DNA from 4 places in the Methylomonas sp. 2F7 genome. Region 4 is predicted to be linked to each of the others. Evidence: riboswitches for the same ligand, from Rfam matches in the RefSeq annotation. Region 4 holds a riboswitch; each other region holds the start of a gene.
The links. A riboswitch is a leader RNA that binds a small molecule or an ion and turns the genes downstream of it on or off. The one in region 4 is predicted to bind cyclic di-GMP.
Positions count from the first base shown of each region.

Region 1 (2,201 bases), 2.1 Mb from region 4:
AACAAAGCCGCTTGCTGACCCTAAAAATCCAGGCGCAACAGCAAATCTATACCTACTTAGAACAAGTCGGTAACGAAGTGGCGGCTTTGCGGCAACAGGCTACGGTTGATGCACCGGCATTGGAAGGCGCTAATCAATCGCCGATGGCGGTAGTCGATTTCAGCAGCCAGCAGCTGGAGATAAAACCGGCGATCAAACACCTGTCGCCGGAAGGCGAGGATAAAGTCAGCGTCTGGCTGGAACATCTGGCCTTCGACCGACTGATGTCCTGGCTGGCGATTCTGGAAACCAAACACCGCTTGCAAGTGCTGCAAATCGATGTCGAAAAACCGGCCGATGCTGATGGCATCGTCAATGCCAAGGTCTTACTGGGTGTTGTTTAGTCTGCTCAGGTATCGTCGCTCCCTCGCAGGCGGGAGCCCAGTTGCCGCAGCTGATTTGCTGCGCGGTCCCAAGGCGTCCAGTTTCCCCTGAATGCCGAGTCCAGAATTCATTGATAGCTTAAAACTTGCCTTCCATGGCACTGGATGCCCGCTCTTGTGCCCTGTGGGTATCCCGGCGGGCATCACGGACTTCTTGGGTTTAGCTGAAGTAGCTCAATAGTCAGGATACGCCTTGCCGTCCACAGCTCACGACAATTCATACCTGGACCACGTCCCACTGCTATTAAGTTAAGAGCGGATGGTTCTATCTCCCCTCATCCCAACCTTCTCCTGGAGGGAGAAGGGGCTTCTTCCTTCGCTCAATGGCAGTGAGGCAATGCCCGCAAAAAGAATCTTAAATTTCATAGCTACCGCCCGCGCCCGATCATCCGCTGAATTTTCGTGTTAGCGGTCGGCTTTGTAATACAGATGTATTACATGTCACGTGAATTTAACAATGCTGTAACCGAAAAGCCGCTATTGCTCTGGAATAATCCGCGTCAAGTTGAAGGGTCGAGGATCGGCAGTTCAGCAAGGATTCAGGAGCAACTAGGGAACACGGACGGCACGGACAAGGAGCGGCTAAGGAAGAGGATAGGGAGGAGGCTAAGGGGGAAATGGTAGCGGGGGCAACAAAAGCGGCGCTGTCAGGATGTTAGATAGCGTCGAGTACGATCTAAAGCGTGTAAAAGCCAAACTCGTTGTGAAGCGGGGACGGAAAGTCACAGGTCTTGCAGGTCAAGACGGCTGGGCTGTCACCTTATGTCATTAATCGAAATTTAAACATGAGGTTTTAAAAATGAAATTGTCTAAAAAATTGTTGGCAGTTGCAGTATTGGCGGCGGCCGCTTCAGGCGCCGCGGAAGCGCGTATCCAAGCTATCGGTGATGCAACAGCAGACGGTAGCGAGTTTTTGTTCAACCTGGTTGACTACACAGCGAAAACTTCATTTACACTGGATTTGGGTATCACTGTTGAGCAATTTCTGGCTAACCCTAGCCAATCATTGTCTTTCTCACTGAGCGACAACAACTTTCAATCATTCGCTGCTGCTTACACTGCCGGCAACGACGTTGCTTGGGGAGTTTCTGGTGGTCATGGGATCCTGGCTGACCTGACTGACCTGCCTAAATTTGGTTTCTACACAACGTCAGTAGTTCCTTCTCCTGCCGTCATCGATAGCAATGCAGGCGACATTGGTAATACTATGAGTAAATGGAACGTTATGGTTGGTTCTGTTCAAACTCAAGATGCCAATTCTAACAATCTGAGCACCTTTAGAACTGTTGGCCAACAAGGTTATACAGCTGTTTACGGTAACGATTTCCAAACTGCTTTGCCATTTGCCGCCCAAGGTCAGTTAGGCAATGCTTTGGCGTTCGTTCATGAAAAAGTCAATGCCGACGATTTCGATACTGGAGAATTGGAAACTTTCCCAGGTACATGGAATTTTTCATTTAGCGGTAACGTGGGTTCTTTGACCTATACCGCTGCACCCGCTGCTGTGCCACTGCCTGCCGCAGTTTGGATGTTCGGCGCCGGCTTGATGGGCGTACTGCGCGCCACTCGTCGTAAATCATTGGCGGTTTAATCCCGCAAACGTCTTGAGCCGGCCGGATTCTGCTTTGCTGGTTCCCCCTTCATGAACGGGTCGGCTCAAACTTTAAATTCAATCAATTGAGAGATATACAATGAAAAAGCAATTATTGTCTGCTGCTATCGCAGTGGCTTCTCTGGCAGGTTTCTCGCAAGGTGCATCCGCACATGCGCCAAGCGTCA
Region 1 covers NZ_CP195203.1:2,846,435-2,848,635, reverse strand. Annotated here, with positions in the region: gene gspM (type II secretion system protein GspM) at 1-383, shown strand, start outside; cyclic di-GMP riboswitch class I at 1,104-1,182, shown strand; gene ACR64Q_RS12620 (hypothetical protein) at 1,222-2,013, shown strand; gene ACR64Q_RS12615 (hypothetical protein) at 2,114-2,201, shown strand, end outside.
Region 1: it holds a riboswitch for cyclic di-GMP, as region 4 does, so the genes downstream of both, ACR64Q_RS12620 (hypothetical protein) here and ACR64Q_RS03360 (hypothetical protein) in region 4, are expected to answer to the same signal.

Region 2 (2,201 bases), 4.2 Mb from region 4:
CAACCCCGCCAAATACCCGGAATAAACGGCGGAGGCCCAAGCCTCCCCGTCCCTTCCAGCCAATTTTTAAAGAATTTTCCAGCTAATATTGCCCTAAATGAGTAGCCATGGCCCTTTCAGAAATGGCCGACTCTCTAGGCTGGCTCTAATTCATCTGCTCATCCCGATGGCAAAGTCTATCCCTGCAAAAAGTAAGGGATATAACTCAAAATACGTGAAATAACTCATCCCCTAGTATTAAAGCCAGCTGGAGCCCCGGAAAACAGCCACGCTTATTGCAGCCCCACCATCTCAAAGCAAACCATTTATCCCCTTGTTTTATATATAAATATTCATACAAAAAAGCTGACCACCCACACTTAGCGTTATTCTGGCGCATATTTTGCTTAGCTATTAATGCTGCACCCTCTGGGCGCAGCCAACAAGTCGCCACACTCGTCGCAAGGCGGGGCCGGAAAGCTGCGGATCTGATTCAGATAGTCGAGCTACCTCTTTTGAGCAGGCAAGAGAAGGGATTAGCGGGTCGATATGGAAACGACGACAACTATCCCCTAGCAGTCGCTCACTGGTCAGGAATAGTTTGTTATATCACCTGATTGGTCTGAACCCATTGTTTAACACACTGTGCAAACTAGCCCGGTATTTCAAACTCTTTGGACTGCTTCTCTCGCAAACATAGCGCGGCATGATCAATCCGGGAATATTGAAATACTTAGTGGTTTTAAGACCGTTCAAATTGCGCGGGAAGCCGTTGGTCAAACGGCCAGCCCTAGGCCCTTACCGTACGAACAGGATCGAACAGTAAGAGCCTGGCATCGCGGCAGCGGGCACATGTGCGTTAGACAACAACTCGTAAAGGGAAATACGAAACCTTGAATGTCGCCGGTAGAGACTACCGGTAAAAATCTACGTCTTACTCTATTTAAAGGAATTGAATTATGTCTGTTAACACTAGAAATGCCCAAACCTTAAAAAAGGTGGCTGCAACACTTGCCATTTCACTTTTAGGCCTAAGCAGCGCACAGGCCGAGGTCGTAAACGGAACCATCTATAAGACCGTCGACCCGGTTCACGGCGCCGGTACCACAATCGATTTCTATTCGTTTTCGTTGTCATCGGCTGCCAATGTTGTCATCGATGTGCTGGCGAATGAAGGCTACGCAGCGGGCTGGGGCGCACATCCCGGCGCCTATGTCGATATCAACGGCGACGGCGAACTAACCCTGGCGGATAGCCAATTCCGCATTTTTCAGGATACGGTCTCACTCACTACGGAAATAGTCAGCGGCGACGACAGTCCAGCCTACACCATACCTGGCAATACCGGCGGATGGGCCGACGGCAGCTTGTTGAGCCGAGACTCCTATCTGGCGACTGCTTTGGACGTAGGCAATTACATTATTGCTTTTGGAGATTACTCTCTCACCATTGAAGAAGCCGTGCTGGGTTTCAATAAGGGCGACACGATTACCGGTGCAACTGGCCTCAACCCTGTAACTGGCACCACAGGTCAGGATCATTTTGACTATCAAATAACCCTTACCGCTAACGACTACGTCACTGGAGCCAACCTGCCTTTAACCATAACTGCACAGGGCGTTAGCGCAGTACCGGTGCCAGGGGCCGTTTGGTTGTTTGGTTCTGCGTTAGCGGGATTAGGCGTATTCGGCAAACGCCGCACCGCATAAACCACAGGGAGTAAGAGCGAGTAGGTAAACCGACATCAGCTATCGACTTACCCCTCGCAATGCATATTAAAACTTTGGAATCGTCCACTTTTGGCTGCCAGGCCCGAAACACCTCAGACGAATCCAGATTAAACAGCAACTTAAATCTACCACAATCGTAAACCGCGATGTGGTGGATATTGGAGACACTCAAAAATGAACATCGATTTACAAAACATTTTCAAAATCACCCTATCTTCCGCTGCCTTATCCTTTGCCTTCGCTCAACCCGCCGCGGCGGCTTGGACAGGTGCCGATAACACCCTTGAGTTGGGCACTAGCATCTCAAACCCCAGTTTCAATTCCAGCAATCTGGGCTTCGCGGGCAATCCGGCTCTGTCCAACGATGGCTGGGGCATGCAAGGCGCATTTACCAACTTCTATCTAAGCTCATCAGCCCAATCCGTGACCGTAGACGCGCGCTCATCCGCTGCAAACTTTCCGGCGTTTTCAATCTTCAGAACCAATGTGGCT
Region 2 covers NZ_CP195203.1:4,936,313-4,938,513, reverse strand. Annotated here, with positions in the region: cyclic di-GMP riboswitch class I at 419-493, shown strand; gene ACR64Q_RS22260 (VPLPA-CTERM sorting domain-containing protein) at 939-1,688, shown strand; gene ACR64Q_RS22255 (hypothetical protein) at 1,884-2,201, shown strand, end outside.
Region 2: it holds a riboswitch for cyclic di-GMP, as region 4 does, so the genes downstream of both, ACR64Q_RS22260 (VPLPA-CTERM sorting domain-containing protein) here and ACR64Q_RS03360 (hypothetical protein) in region 4, are expected to answer to the same signal.

Region 3 (2,201 bases), 280 kb from region 4:
GTCGGCGGTGGGTGTGTCCGGATAGTCATTCACATCGACGCTGGCGATTAGCACATCGCGGTTTAGGTTAAGGACCAGCGCACCGCCGTTTACTGTCGCGGCGTGGGCTTGGCTGATCGACAATACACTGAAAACGGCTAATAGCCAGGCAGATGATCTAAGGTTATTGATTTTCATAATGTAGCTCGTATTGCGGAAGTTCTTGGCCCTGGGCAAAACAAACATTCGCCCAGGGAACTTTAGGGTCTAAGCCGCGACAGAGGCTTTTTTGCGACTTGCACCCAGCAAGCCCAGCAGACCGCTGCCGAACATCCACACGGCCGCAGGCACCGGCACAGCGGACGGCGCCAGGCTAAAGGTACCGACCACGGCATTGGTATTGGCACCAACCAAACCGGCCCACAAACCGGTCCATTGCAAATCGCCGCTCAGCAGTAATTCGCCATTGCTGTTCAGCGACTCGGCGACGTTGGTCAGCTTCAAGAAATTTTGGTAGCCGAAACCGGTATCAAAGGTTTTTATATTCCAGGTGCTCCCGGTTTTTACCAGGCTAAAGTCGTAGGGCGTCAAAATGCCGCTGCCGCCTTGGCTGGTCAACAACCAGGCGCCGTTCAGACCGATTTGACCGATCGAGGTGTTGCCGGCGTCCATCGTTGTGGCTTGTTCGGTACGGCCATAGGGACCGGCAGCCGGATAGCTGTTGGTCGTGGTGTTGCTGTTAACCGCAAACGACATCGCTGTGCTAGCGGTTGCCGATAGCGCCGTTCCGCCGTTGGTTGCGCCGGTAATGCCGAGTAAGTTATCGCTGGCGCCCCAATGTTTCGCGACAATCCAGCCATTCGGATACCCGCTGCCGACATTGACAGATGCCGCCGCAAAAGCGGCATTGTTGATGGTGATGGTGGCATCGCCGCTAACTTGTGCAGCGCTCGCTGTTGCAGGCGCTAAAACGGCGGTCAATGCGCTGAAGGCTAACAGGCCGGCGCTTGCCAGTTGAGTGCGGTTGTAGTGCAAGATTGTCATTTTTTATTCCTTAATAAATTACGGTTAAAGTTAATCTGCAAATCGCCAGCCCGAATTTAGGGCATTTAACTTGCAGGTAACCCGGCTGTCTTAATCTCCAAGACCCGTGGCTTTCCGGCTCCGTCTCGCGGCGGATGTGGCATGTTTGTCGCGGTCCTTACGACATCACTCTAAGTCCCTGAGTGAGGTGCTCCTGAAAAACTCCTGTGGCAAATAGATAACGACGGCATCAATACTTGATCGAAAGACTCAGGAATCCCGCGCGGCCGGGCGCGGGCGCCACCCGGCCCTCGAAATAGCCGTAGGGCTGAAAATAATCCTCATCGCTGAGATTCTTGACGGTGGCCGCCCATTTGAAACGCCCGGTTTCGTAAGCTAACGCCGCGTCGAAGCTGTGGTAGCCGGCGGTTTTGAAGCGGTTGTCGTCGGACAAATACGCCCCGGCACGGGCATAAACGCCGAAACCCAAGCTAAAGCCTTGCAGCGCATCCTGCTGAAAACGGTAATGCGCCCAGAGCCGCCCGGCATCCTCCGGGACTTGGGCTAAGCGAGTGCCGGCAGCCACCCCGGCTTCGTCGTCCATGAACTGGGCGTCGGTATGCGCATAGTTCGCCAGCACGCTGAAGCCCTCGACCGGTTGCCAGAGCAAATCCATTTCAACACCGCGCGAGCGTTGCTGCCCTGCGGCGACCGAACGCCGCTGAAAATCGCTGCTGTCGGTAACCGCGACCTGGCTGCGCTCGATTTGATACAGCGCCAATTGGCCGCTGAATTGGTTCGCAACATTGAATTTCAGGCCGGTTTCCAGATGGTTGGATAATTCCGGTGCCGGCCTATCGACAAAATTCACAAAGGGTTGACCGCGCATGCCTTCGCTGTAGGAAACAAACCAGGAAACCTCGTCGTTCAGATCAATCACGCCACCGAGTCGCGGCAGCCATTTCAGCGTATCGGTTTTAGCGTGTACCCCGGTTTGCGCATTATTAAAATCGATGCCAACCTTGCCCAGCCTGACACCGGACAGCCAATGCAAACGCCGGTAGAGCGTGCTTTGCCACTGGAGGTAAGCGCCGTAAGTGATGTTTTCGATGAACTGATTTTCCAGGCCCGGCCCCGGCACAGCATAAGGGGTGTCAAATATCGGCGCCCGCAGATCGACCGTACCGACACCCAAACCC
Region 3 covers NZ_CP195203.1:425,022-427,222, reverse strand. Annotated here, with positions in the region: gene ACR64Q_RS02050 (hypothetical protein) at 1-177, opposite strand, end outside; gene ACR64Q_RS02045 (hypothetical protein) at 247-1,023, opposite strand; cyclic di-GMP riboswitch class I at 1,096-1,174, opposite strand; gene ACR64Q_RS02040 (TonB-dependent siderophore receptor) at 1,253-2,201, opposite strand, start outside.
Region 3: it holds a riboswitch for cyclic di-GMP, as region 4 does, so the genes downstream of both, ACR64Q_RS02045 (hypothetical protein) here and ACR64Q_RS03360 (hypothetical protein) in region 4, are expected to answer to the same signal.

Region 4 (2,201 bases):
GCGGCCACCTGAGTATTCACAATCGATTTTTGGTAGCAAAACCTTAACCCCGTTTGCTCACCCGATATAAACCCCTACGCGCCTTGGCAAATACGGAATTAAGCTAGCCGCTTAAAAGATCGAAAGAAAATCTACGAGCTAATCTTTCCGGAGCAAACACAAAGGTCTGACGAATCATGCCCCTAAAAAATAGTGCGGCATATCACGCACCGGCCAAACGCCAGCCGCCGTTTTTATCCACCCATCTCATGCTCAGCCAATACCAGAACGTCATGGGCAGCATCATCGCAAACCATTCCCAATCGTCGATTAAAAATAATTTGGCAACCCAGCCGTTGCCATCGAAATAGAGTGGCCAAGGCACACAGTACAGAGTAAAAACAATACTACTCCAGATCAACAGTAACGCACCTTTGCGGGTTTCTATACTGGACAGGGCCAGGAACACCCACAACGGGATTTTATCGGTTTTTTGCATACATCTCTCCACTGAAAAATCTCATACCAACCCAATTAGCGGCGCAACAACCTAACAATAAATGACCAGAAAAGAAAGGAGTTCCTGATCTAATTCGCGAAAACAAACTGCCATATCCAGGCGAGACCATTCACCAACAATTAAACTGTGTTATATAAACCAAGCGCCTGAGCCATTTCCCAGAGCTTCGCCCGATACTCACTCAAGTCACCCTCGACAAAATAAGCCGTAATAGGCTGAAATTTATATATTTTATTAAGTTGGCCCATTATTCGCTTTTCCTAGTGAACTTGCTTCGTGGTTTGCTTTCCGAAAAGCGGTTAGTAGGTCTCTATCCCTGCCATGTCTGCCGCTGGCGTAATTAGCAAATCTCTGAAAGCAAGAATTGCCACACCCGTCGAGAGGCGGGGCCGGAAAGCCACGGTTCTTAAAAATAACAAGAAAGCCGGGTTGCTAGATGTCGTGGATGAGAGCCGTTCGATTTTTAACGAAGCGGCTAATCACTAAGGACATTTTAATTCTGCGCGTACTACTTTCTTTCGAGGGAAATAATGAAAAATTTTGCAAAAATAATAGCTGCATCAACTACTCTGGTGGCGTCTTTAGCCGTATCTCCAACCGTATTCGCTCATAACAGCTACAACCTGGGCGGGTATGGAGACATCAGCCCTACCGGAGGCACTGGCGGACTTCCAGGCGGCACTTCCGGCGGCAATGCCATTGCCCAAACCCTGGCCGGCAACCAAGCCGTTTGGACGAACGGTCCCATTACACCATGGCTGGATTCCTCCACGACCTTGCCATCCATAGGCTATTTGGGATTGCACAATAGGACCACTACACGCATAGTCGAGACCGGCAACTATTGTGGCGGCACCACAACAGCGGATTGTGTCGGCACGGCAAACACCAATACCAATAGCCTGTTAAGACAGGTTTACAACTACAACCACAACGCAGCCAACGCCGGCAATCAGTTACCTACCGATGTTCAGTTTGCGGTTGGCGCCAACTCCTGGCAGGCCGGCGTTTCTGCCGCTAATACCGGCTTGGATTTCGCCAATGTGCATACCAGCACTGGAAGCGGCAATCCGGAAGCTAATTTGCTGACAACCGGTCCGCTGTATTTGAACATTACCTTAGCAGACGATTTGAGCGACATCGCTCTCGGTTCTCAGAAATTGGCATTTTCCGTGTATGGCGGTTGGGCGCAAGGCCCAGGCTTGACTGGATTGACATTACTGACGACGCAATTGGCAGTCAATGCCGGCGACAGCCTGGGTGTCAGTTTAGCTTTGCAAGGTTATCAGTTTAATGGTGCGGGAACAGGTGGCGAATACACCATCGCCATTGGTGACCAAAGCGCAGCCGGCGGCAAATACAAGCTGACACTGACTACCAACGAAGTGGCGCAATATGCCAACAATATCGTGGTCGCGTCTGTGCCTGTTCCAGGCGCAGTCTGGCTGTTCGGCAGCGCCATGGCCGGCTTGATCGGTTTCGGTCGCCGCAAACAACCACTAGCGGCTTAATTGCCAAGCGGGATTGCCACCAGACAACGGCAATCCCCTCGCCAAGCATTGTTTAACGAAAGGCTTCCTCTCATTTATTTCATTCGATAGAGATCCAAAATGACTGCAAACTCACCCTTTAAAAAACTAGTATTAGCGGGCGCCATGGGCGCGCTGATGTCAGTCAGCGGCTTGGCTAGCGCTCACGTAAC
Region 4 covers NZ_CP195203.1:703,350-705,550, reverse strand. Annotated here, with positions in the region: gene ACR64Q_RS03365 (hypothetical protein) at 203-478, opposite strand; cyclic di-GMP riboswitch class I at 856-936, shown strand; gene ACR64Q_RS03360 (hypothetical protein) at 1,030-2,010, shown strand; gene ACR64Q_RS03355 (hypothetical protein) at 2,110-2,201, shown strand, end outside.